Regions from separate parts of the Paenibacillus sp. AK121 genome, predicted to be linked through region 3. Evidence: riboswitches for the same ligand, from Rfam matches in the RefSeq annotation. Region 3 holds a riboswitch; each other region holds the start of a gene.

Region 1 (3,130 bases), on a different contig from region 3:
TGCGATTATGCTGGGCGGTATATTTAATGCGTTCCCTTACACAGCCTTCTCGCAAAATGTGGGTCTGATCTCGCTAACTCGCGTCAAATCGCGTAACGTTATTTTTGCTGCGGGCGGCATCATGGTCGTTCTCGGTTTGCTGCCTAAGCTGGCTGCCTTGACGACAGTGATTCCTAACGCTGTGCTGGGCGGGGCAATGATCGTCATGTTTGGTTCGGTTGCTGCATCAGGTATGTCTATTTTGTCAGAAGTAGATCTGCGGAAGGAAAGCAATCTGCTGATCGCAGCATGCAGTATTGCTGTAGGCCTAGGCTCAGCTGTTCTGCCGCAAATGTTTGACCAACTGCCTAGCTTTGCCAAAATGCTGCTGCAAAATGGTATTGTATCGGGCTCGATTACGGCAATTGTCTTGAACATCGTTTTGGCAAGAAAACAGGGTGAATCGGTCAAAGGCGTAAATGTCTCGGAGGTTCCACAGAAGGTTTGATGAATAGCAAATAAACCAAAACAGCCGGAGAGAGGGTGTAGCCTCTTTTCCGGCTGTTTGGCATAGGGTTACCCAGAGCGGATTATAGTGGTGGATGTTTTCGGACCACGGTGCAGCTTCCCGAAAGGGGGTGAAGCCGATGGTCACACTTGTGTCGTGCTACGATGTGTTGCGTTGGATGGTTACGTTACTAAGCCTGGTGTTTAGTATTCGTAAACTTTATCGCTGGCTGCGTCGGAAATTTCGGAACAAGCGAAAACCCACCGCTTGATTAGGTTAGGCGCCTAACGGTGGGTTTAGCTAAGCATTTAGCGCGCCGTGGTGATCCACAGCCTTTCAAATCCTAGGAGTCTTTGCCGTTGGCGCGACGAAGGCTCTTTTTAGTATACGGATACGGTGGATATCTCTATACCTAATTTTAGCACGTGAATTGCGTGCATGCAATGAATAGTGACAGTCTTGATCTTTGCGGGATCGTTCAAATTTAAATTATTGTGCCGCATTTATTGACAAGCCAGTAGCAACAAAATAAGATAATCCTAATTCGTAATAAAAAGGAATAAAGGAAGAAAACAGGTGTGAGCCGGACAACTCTATATACGAGGTTTTGTTGAGACGATGTAGATAGTTGTTGAGCGTGTTCACTTAAAAGGGAAGTTCGGTAGATTCCGACACGGACCCGCCACTGTATACAGGCATCAGCAGGGTACTGCTGGAGCTTTCAGAATAGCCACTGGAACTGTGAGGAACCGGGAAGGCCTGAAAGATAAGCCTGGAGTCAGGAGACCTGCCTGTTTTGACATCACTGTCAGACCCACGGGATGCTGGGGAGGTGGTTAGGCGTGCTGCATACGGAATGTCTGAAACCGATCTGATCCCTTCTATGTTTTTGGAGTTGGCTTTGAGGTGAGTTTTGACATTTTATAATGAAAGCATTTCTGACTGCTGGTCAAGTGGTTGGGAATGCTTTTTTCGCGTTTTGCGTTAGGTTTATACGATATTTTACAAGATAGAGGAGGACATGTGGGATGATAGGCAATCGTAATAGGCGTTCATGGTTCATATGTACAGGATTGTTGCTGCTGATGGCAGTTATGGCTCTTTCGGGATGCGGCACAGCCACAAAGACGGAGGATAGCTCAGGCAAGGGTGAGAATACGCCTGCACAACAGACTCCAGCAGGTAAAAAGCTGGTGATGGCGTATACGTGGAAACCGTCAGGCGTCGATCCGCATGGAGACAATAGCTGGGATGTGATGCGTTCCGGTGCCGGTGAGACACTCATTCGTTTGAATGAAAAGTTGGAGCCTGTGGCTTGGCTTGCCAAGGAATGGAAGCATGACAGTCCTAACGTGTGGACGTTCAGCTTGCAGGGTAAGGTCACTTTTCATGATGGAAAGAGTATGGATGCAGCAAGTGTAAAAGCATCTTTGCTGCGCTCTATCGAGAAAAGTCACCTGGCGAAGGATTTACTGGATGTGAAGTCCATTGATGTAAATGGCCCGCTGACGCTGAAAATCACGACAAACCAGCCGAATGCAGCGCTGGCATCCAATCTGGCTGATCCGTCAACAATCGTGCTGGATGTGGCATCCATGAAAGATGAGCAGAGCTACCCTGCGATGACAGGTGCTTTTAAAATCAAAGCCTTTAACAAGGATCAATCCTTGGTCGTAGAGCGTTATGACGGATATTGGGGCGAAAAGGCACGACTGGCTGAAGCAACGATGAAATTCATTACGGACGGTAATTCGCGCCTGATGGCGTTGCAATCCGGTGAGGTGGATGTAGCGACGGATATTCCGGTAGATAACGCAGAGGTATTAAAAAAGAACGACAAGCTACAAGTGCTGTCGGCTCCGTCCTTGCGTACCCATATGATTGTGTACAACATGGAATCGTCTGTGTTCAAGGATGCGACCAACCGTAAGGTGGTGGACAGTCTGATTCCGCGCGCATCCATTGTGAGCGCCGTCATGAGGGGCTTCGGTACGGAAGCAAGCAGCCCGTTTCCGAGTATCCTTCCCTTCGGTAAGATTGAGCGCAAAGCATTGAACGGAACGGCAGAGCAGTTGTTGACGAAGGATGGCTGGCAAAAGGATGCCCAAGGCACATGGTCCAAGCAGGGCAAGCCATTCGAGGTTACGCTGCTGACCTTCCCTCAGCGTCCGGAGCTATCCGTCATGGCTGAGGTTATTCAGAGCCAGTTGCTGAATGAGGGAATCCAGGTCAAGATTCGCAAGGTGGAAAATATCGACGAGGCGTTGACCAAAAACGATTGGGATTTTGCTATGTACAGCATGCTCACGGCCCATACAGGGGAACCGCAGTATTTTATGGACATGTTCTACTCCTCTACAAGTGAAGCTAATGTAAGCCGTTATGCTTCCAAACCGCTGGAGGATATTCTTCACAGCCTGAAGTTGGCAAAGGATACCACACAGCGTAATGCGGTAACACTGCAAGCACTGGATATTATCAATACAGACTTGCCGCAGTCGTTCATTGTACACCCTGACAATGTGTTTGGCGTGAAAAAAGGGGTAGAGGGCTTTACGCCGCATCCGATCGAGTATTACTACATTACAGCGCAATCCGATATTGCGGAATAACGAGCTACGTATCCTATGATTCGTTTTATAC
Region 2 (3,130 bases), on a different contig from region 3:
GAACGACACATCTCCGTAAATGATCGGCGGTTTAACACAGCGGGAGCCGTAGGACTGCACCCACCCGTTTTGTGTAAAAGCAAAGCCTTTCAGCTTTTCGCCAAAAAATTCAACCATGTCGGTCCGTTCAAATTCCCCATGTACAAGCACATCTATGCCAATGTCCTCTTGGATATCAATCCATTCCTTGATCTGCTGTTGGATGAATGTCCGATATTGCTCGGCAGACCATTCTCCTTTGCGATAGTGCAGACGGGCCTTGCGGACCTCAGCAGTTTGCGGGAAGCTGCCGATGGTCGTCGTAGGTAGTGGGGGCAACTTCAGCCTATTTTGCTGAATCACCCGGCGCTCGGCGAAAGGAACGCTGCGTGACAGTGGCTCTTTTGCCAGCAGGTCGGCCAAATCGGCAGCTGTCTGTACCCTTGCCGCGGAGCGGTTGAAGCGGGCTACCGCATCCGAACTTTGCTCAAGCTTGGCAATTGCAGATGGATCGTGCTTACCAAGTGCAGCCGTCAAGACTGCGATTTCATCCAGCTTTTCATCGGCAAAGGCTAGTGCATGCACCAGCTCTCGGTCCAGTTTATGCTCTGCTTCCAGACTGACCGGCACATGCAGCAGACTGCACGATGGCTGTACGACAAGCTGTGCGGCAGTGGTCTGTTCTGCTAACTGGCCCAACAGCGCAGCTACGGCATTCAGGTCGCTGCGCCATATATTGCGTCCATCAATGACACCAGCACCCAGCGTTTTCCCTTTGGGGAAGCCATGCTGGCATATATGCTGAAGATTTTCGCCATCATCGTATACAAAATCAAGACCCAGTCCCTGTACCGGAAGTTCAGTCAGACGCTCATAATGATCCAGGCTGCCGAAGTAGGTTTGCAGCATGATGTTCAACGAGGGTGCAGCTTGGGTCAAAGCTTCATAGACCTCCTGAATAATCTCCAGATCCTCTGCCGGGAATGAGGTGGTCAGGACAGGTTCATCGATTTGGACCCATTGAACGCCTTCTGCTGCTAGCTCTGACAAGACTCGGGCGTATAAAGGCAGGAAGGTTCGTATAATAGAAGCCAGATCCTTACGATCATAGCCTTTGGATAAAACAACAAATGAATAGGGACCGATGAGAACCGGTTTACCGTCAATGCCTAGCTCTTGCTTTGCTTCACGATAAGCCAGTAAGGGTTTATTTTCAGTGAGCACCGGAGCCGCATTTGCCAATTCGGGAACGATGTAGTGGTAATTGGTATTCATCCATTTGGTCATTTCACTGGCAGTAGCTCCCTTCTGCCCACGTGCGATCCCGAAATACACAGATAGAGGAACTGGACCTGTAGGACGATAGTTGAAGCGTTCGGGGACGAGACCAAACATCACGGATGTATCCAGCACGTGATCGTAATAGGAGAAGTCTCCGACAGGAATGCGATCAATCCCTTTGTCACGTTGCTTGCTCAGATGCTCCAGACGCAATCTTTTCATCTCACTATGCAGTTCGCTTTCGTCAATACTACCCTGCCAGAAGCGCTCCAGTGCTTTCTTCCATTCCCGGTTCCCACCAATACGCGGATAACCCAGATTACTGCTAATCAAAGCCGACAATGCAGATCGTTCGTTAATGGACATGTAGGTTTCCTCCTAACTGGTAGCCAGTTTATTTTTACGTACCAAAAAAGGCATTCTGCCCCCAAGGCTAAAAATGAGTAGGGGAAAGAATGCCTCCGCGATTAAAATTCAAAAATACGGCGACTGCTCTTAACACCTCCCTATCTTCCGTAGGTACTGCGATGTTGTTAAAATAGGCAGGTCTCCTGACTTACGGATCATGACGTTCAGCATCCCTTCCCGGTCTGTGGACCAGTGGGTGTATGAGTAGCTGAACATTCCCCGTTTACAGTGGCGGGACCGTCCCGGATTTGCACCGGCTTCCCTTTTAAGTCTGATCTGAATAGAACAGACACCTATTTCCAAGCTATGCGATTAAGGTATGACGAATAATTATGCACTCGTATACTTGTTCACCATCATAAGTGAAACTCACAGGATGTGCAATAGAAACAGTAATAGAAACTGGAGTGGAATCTGTTAGTTATATGCAAAAAAGACAAGCCCACCCCATCGTGGGGACTTGTCTTTGATATAGTATCTTGCTAAGTAGAACATCGCCTTTAAGCCAATGAAACGGTGTAACCTGCCTGAATACTGGCTCTCACATCTACCAGACGTTGATTACGACTGCCTCGAAAGGGGAGGGTCAGATCCTTTTGCTGTTCAACAAAACGGCCATCTACAATCACGTCACACAAAAACGCTAGCTCCTGTCGTTCCTGATCCATGAGCAGATCTTCGTAAACAAAGCCCGTGTAGGCCCATACGGTTCGGTCGGGACAAGCCGCGCGGAAGTCACGTACAAATTGCGAGCATTCTGCTGCTGAGAAAAAAGGGTCTCCCCCGCAGAGAGTCAGTCCGTCCAACAGCGGATTATCCATGATATCACGGATAACCTCCTGTTGACGCTCAGGCGTGAATGGCTCCCCTGCGCGGAAGTTCCACGAAGCTGGATTAAAACAGCCGGGACAGGCATGGCGGCAACCGCTAATGAATACAACGGTGCGCAGGCCGTATCCTTCATTCAGAGATTCCGGAATATAGCCGCACAAATTCACTTATGCTTCACCCGGTCGCGGACTTCGGCTTGCTTGGCAGCATTAAAACGAACGGTATAATCTCCTGTCAGATATCCGGTTACCCGACGTAAACGCTGAAAGTGCGTGTGCTCCTCATCTGTGCCGCATTGAGGACAGCTTGTCCCGATAATTCCTTCATAGCCGCATTCCGTACAACGATCTACCGGATGGTTGATGGAAAAGTAGCCGATGTTCTGTTGAAGTGCGTACTGAACAATTTTAAGAAATGCATCCGGGTTATTCCGTGCATTACCGTCCAGCTCAATGTATGAAATTGCACCCGCATTACATAGATTATGGAACGGAGCCTCCAAGCTGATTTTACGTGCAGCGGGAAGCTTGTAATACACCGGAATATGAAAGGAATTCGTGTAATATTCCCGGTCATTGACCTCAGGGATAATTCCGAAGTCACGTTGATCCAGCAATGTAAACTTGCCTGA
Region 3 (3,130 bases):
TGTTGGGGCCAACAACGTGCGAGCCGCCGTATCTGCCCAAGCCATAAAAATAGCTCCACCCAGTGCAGATAACGGAACAATCATCCGGTAATCGGGACCTGCCATCAGACGAATGATATGAGGCACAACAAGTCCAACAAAGCCAATGACTCCACATACCGAGACAGCGGCAGCTGTCAGCAAGGTAGATATGATCAGGACAGATAGCTTCGTCGCATCTACATGAACCCCCATATGAGCCGCTTGACGTTCTCCCAAAGCCAGAATATTCAGCACCCGTGCCCGGTTCCATAGAAACACCAGCCCAACGATCACGTAAGGTAAAAGAATTCCCGTATATGACCAACCGCGCAGACTGAGACTTCCCAGCGTCCAGTACAATATTTCATTGACTGTTTCCTTCGACATGGCTGCCAGAAAAGAAACAATGGCTCCCCCAAAAAATTGCATCACCACACCTGATAAAATGAGGCTTTGGGTCGGAATTTTCCCACCTTCACGCGCCAACGTCAACACCATCCACAGCGTCAGCATGCCGGTTATAAATGCAACTAGCGGAAGCGTCCATATACCCACAAATGAAAATTGAAGCCCCCAATAAATCAGTACTGCTGCTCCGACCGAAGCTCCCGAGGATACCCCAAGGGTATACGGATCAGCCAAGGGATTACGCAACACACCCTGAAATCCGGCTCCCGCCAACGCCAGCGCTGCTCCAACCAACATTCCCAGTAACACCCGTGGCAATCTGACCTTTAAAATGATTTGCTCTGAGGATGTATTCCAATCCGGTGTAAACGTATCACCTAACCACGGTAGGTGGTTGATCAAAATACCTGTGATCTGGCTGACCGGAAGACTGACCGAGCCGATGCCAAGACAGAGTAGCAGCGTCAGCAGCAGCAAGACAAGACCTGTCCCCCCAAAACCGATCAGTCTACGGTTCATTTGAAAATTTCAGGGTACACGCCCTTAGCCACTTCCTTGAGCCCTTCCGTTACGCGTGGCCCCGGACGGCTGATCAAATTATCATCCACGGCAAATACACGATGGTTACGAACAGCGGATATTTGATCCCATCCACTACGAGCTTTAATGATATCGCCGAGGGTCTGGCCCGTTTTGTCGTCCTTCACACTTTTGCTGTACAAAATCACGTCAGGGTTTGCAGCTATAATATTTTCCTCACTGATTTGGTACCACCCCTTCTGCGTAGCACCTACATTTTCACCACCTGCTAATGTAATCAGCTCGTCCATAAACTCGCCTTTACCCACTGTCCAGCCTGGTGAAAACTCGACGTATACCCGCAGCTTCTGCCCTTTGCCGATATTTTTAACTCCTTCTTTCACTTCTGCTACATCTGCTCTCATCTTGTCAGTCACCGCTCTCGCTTCTTTCTGATGATCGGTGATTTTCCCATACAATTCGATATTAGCTATGACATCTTCAACTGTTTTCGGTTCTGTTTTAAAAATCATAATTCCCATGTCACGCAGCTTAGTCGTAGCCTGTTCACTAAGTGAAATCCCTGCAAAAACAACTTCCGGGTTCGCAGCAATGATCGCCTCTTCGTTCGGTTTCATAATACCGCCCATTTTAGGCTTTTTCGTAGCTGCCTCCGGGTAATCAGAGTAGTCGGATACACCAACAATTTCCTTATCCAGTCCGATAGCGAACAGCGCCTCGGTTTCTGCCGGGGAGACGGAAACGATCTTGTCCGGTGCTTTTTTAAATGTAAATTCCTGTCCTGTTGCATCCTTAAGCGTTAGCGGGTAAACCGTTTTACCCGGAGGCTCTTGTGCGGTTACGATCTGTCCCGGCTGCTGTGAAGAAGCTTGACCCTCTTTATTTTCTGCATTTTTTCCATTCGCGCCACATGCACTCAGCCCAACTGCCAATATCAGCGCCAATAGACCTGTAGTCCATACCTTTATTTTTTTTCCTGCCATGATTTGCACCCCTTCATACATAAATCGTTAAGAGCGTTACTTGAACTTCATCCGATATTTTCTCATTCCAGCCTTCTTTTCCTATCAAAAACCCCCGCATCCTCATATCAGGACACAGGGGTCACGTTAGCACAGATCGTGCGCAGGCGGGCAGCTTCTTTCCGCATGGACAGTCACTGCGAACACGTCATCCTTTCCTCGAAGGATTATGGTGACAGGCGGACGGGCAGGTATCCTGACTTATGGAAAATGCATGTCCTGATATTCTTTCATATGCCTGGCGGCACATAAAACAGGGCTAATGGGCATGTTTCCATTTACAGTGGCGGGACCGTGTCGGACTCACACCGACTTCCCTTTTAACAACGCAATAAAGGAAAGCAAGTTCCTCACATAGCGCCGACCTCGTCTGCTGGATATTTGATGTAGTGGTAGTCAAGCCGTTCTTTTACTTGATGATTATAGGTTAAAAAGAGTTAGCTTACAACCCAAACAGTCGCTTTATTCGCCTTGTTTAACCTAATGAGAAAGCAATCTTGCTATACAATTGTGCGGTCCTGTCAACCTTAACTGAATCCTAAATGCTTCTCCCGGCTTCGGATTCAGACTCCAAAAATCATGGCCAGGCATAAGCATACAAGCCAACTGACGAATTACACCACCATGCGTGACAATCAAAACAGAGGGCGGCGCAGCATTCGACTCCATTGGCTGAACCTCCAAAGCAATGCGCCACGCAAACAGAGAGTCTAGGAATTCACGCAGACGATTCACAAAATGAATCCAAGGCTCTCCTCCAGGTGGGGTGAATTGTTGCGGCTCATCAATCCAAGCGCGATACAACGCCACATCCTTAAGCATGTCATACGTTTTTCCATCCCACTCACCAAAGTGAAGTTCTCGCAGACGTGGTTCCATGATAGGAGGCATAGCAGAGAGGGAACATTCAGACGTCAATGCTGACTCCGGCAAAATGATCTGCAAGGTCTGGCGACATCGCATCAAGTCGCTGCAATAGATTCGAGCAAAGGAATGTCCCTGCAATTTTTTCTGTAAAGTCTTTAACTCCTGCTCTGCTCCCGACAGCAAACCCAAGTCGGCATGTCCCAGATATCGACGTTCCTTATTCCATAAGGTCGTGCCATGACGAACTAGCACGAGCTCCATGTCCCACTGCA

Evidence for each region. Region 3 has a riboswitch for cobalamin ahead of KSP24_RS08775 (ABC transporter substrate-binding protein). Riboswitches for the same ligand answer to the same signal wherever they lie in the genome.
Region 1: linked by a shared signal. The riboswitch ahead of KSP24_RS04145 (ABC transporter substrate-binding protein) and the one ahead of KSP24_RS08775 (ABC transporter substrate-binding protein) in region 3 are both predicted to bind cobalamin.
Region 2: linked by a shared signal. The riboswitch ahead of metE (5-methyltetrahydropteroyltriglutamate--homocysteine S-methyltransferase) and the one ahead of KSP24_RS08775 (ABC transporter substrate-binding protein) in region 3 are both predicted to bind cobalamin.

What each region holds. Positions count from the first base shown of each region.
Region 1 is NZ_JAHPJM010000002.1:186,165-189,294, forward strand. Features, by position in the region: gene KSP24_RS04140 (nucleobase:cation symporter-2 family protein) at 1-487, shown strand, start outside; cobalamin riboswitch at 1,093-1,296, shown strand; gene KSP24_RS04145 (ABC transporter substrate-binding protein) at 1,516-3,099, shown strand; gene nikB (nickel ABC transporter permease) at 3,115-3,130, shown strand, end outside.
Region 2 is NZ_JAHPJM010000002.1:380,664-383,793, forward strand. Features, by position in the region: gene metE (5-methyltetrahydropteroyltriglutamate--homocysteine S-methyltransferase) at 1-1,626, opposite strand, end outside; cobalamin riboswitch at 1,785-1,980, opposite strand; gene nrdG (anaerobic ribonucleoside-triphosphate reductase activating protein) at 2,169-2,666, opposite strand; gene KSP24_RS05010 (anaerobic ribonucleoside triphosphate reductase) at 2,663-3,130, opposite strand, start outside.
Region 3 is NZ_JAHPJM010000004.1:8,846-11,975, forward strand. Features, by position in the region: gene KSP24_RS08770 (FecCD family ABC transporter permease) at 1-948, opposite strand, end outside; gene KSP24_RS08775 (ABC transporter substrate-binding protein) at 945-1,952, opposite strand; cobalamin riboswitch at 2,161-2,375, opposite strand; gene KSP24_RS08780 (histidine phosphatase family protein) at 2,472-3,130, opposite strand, start outside.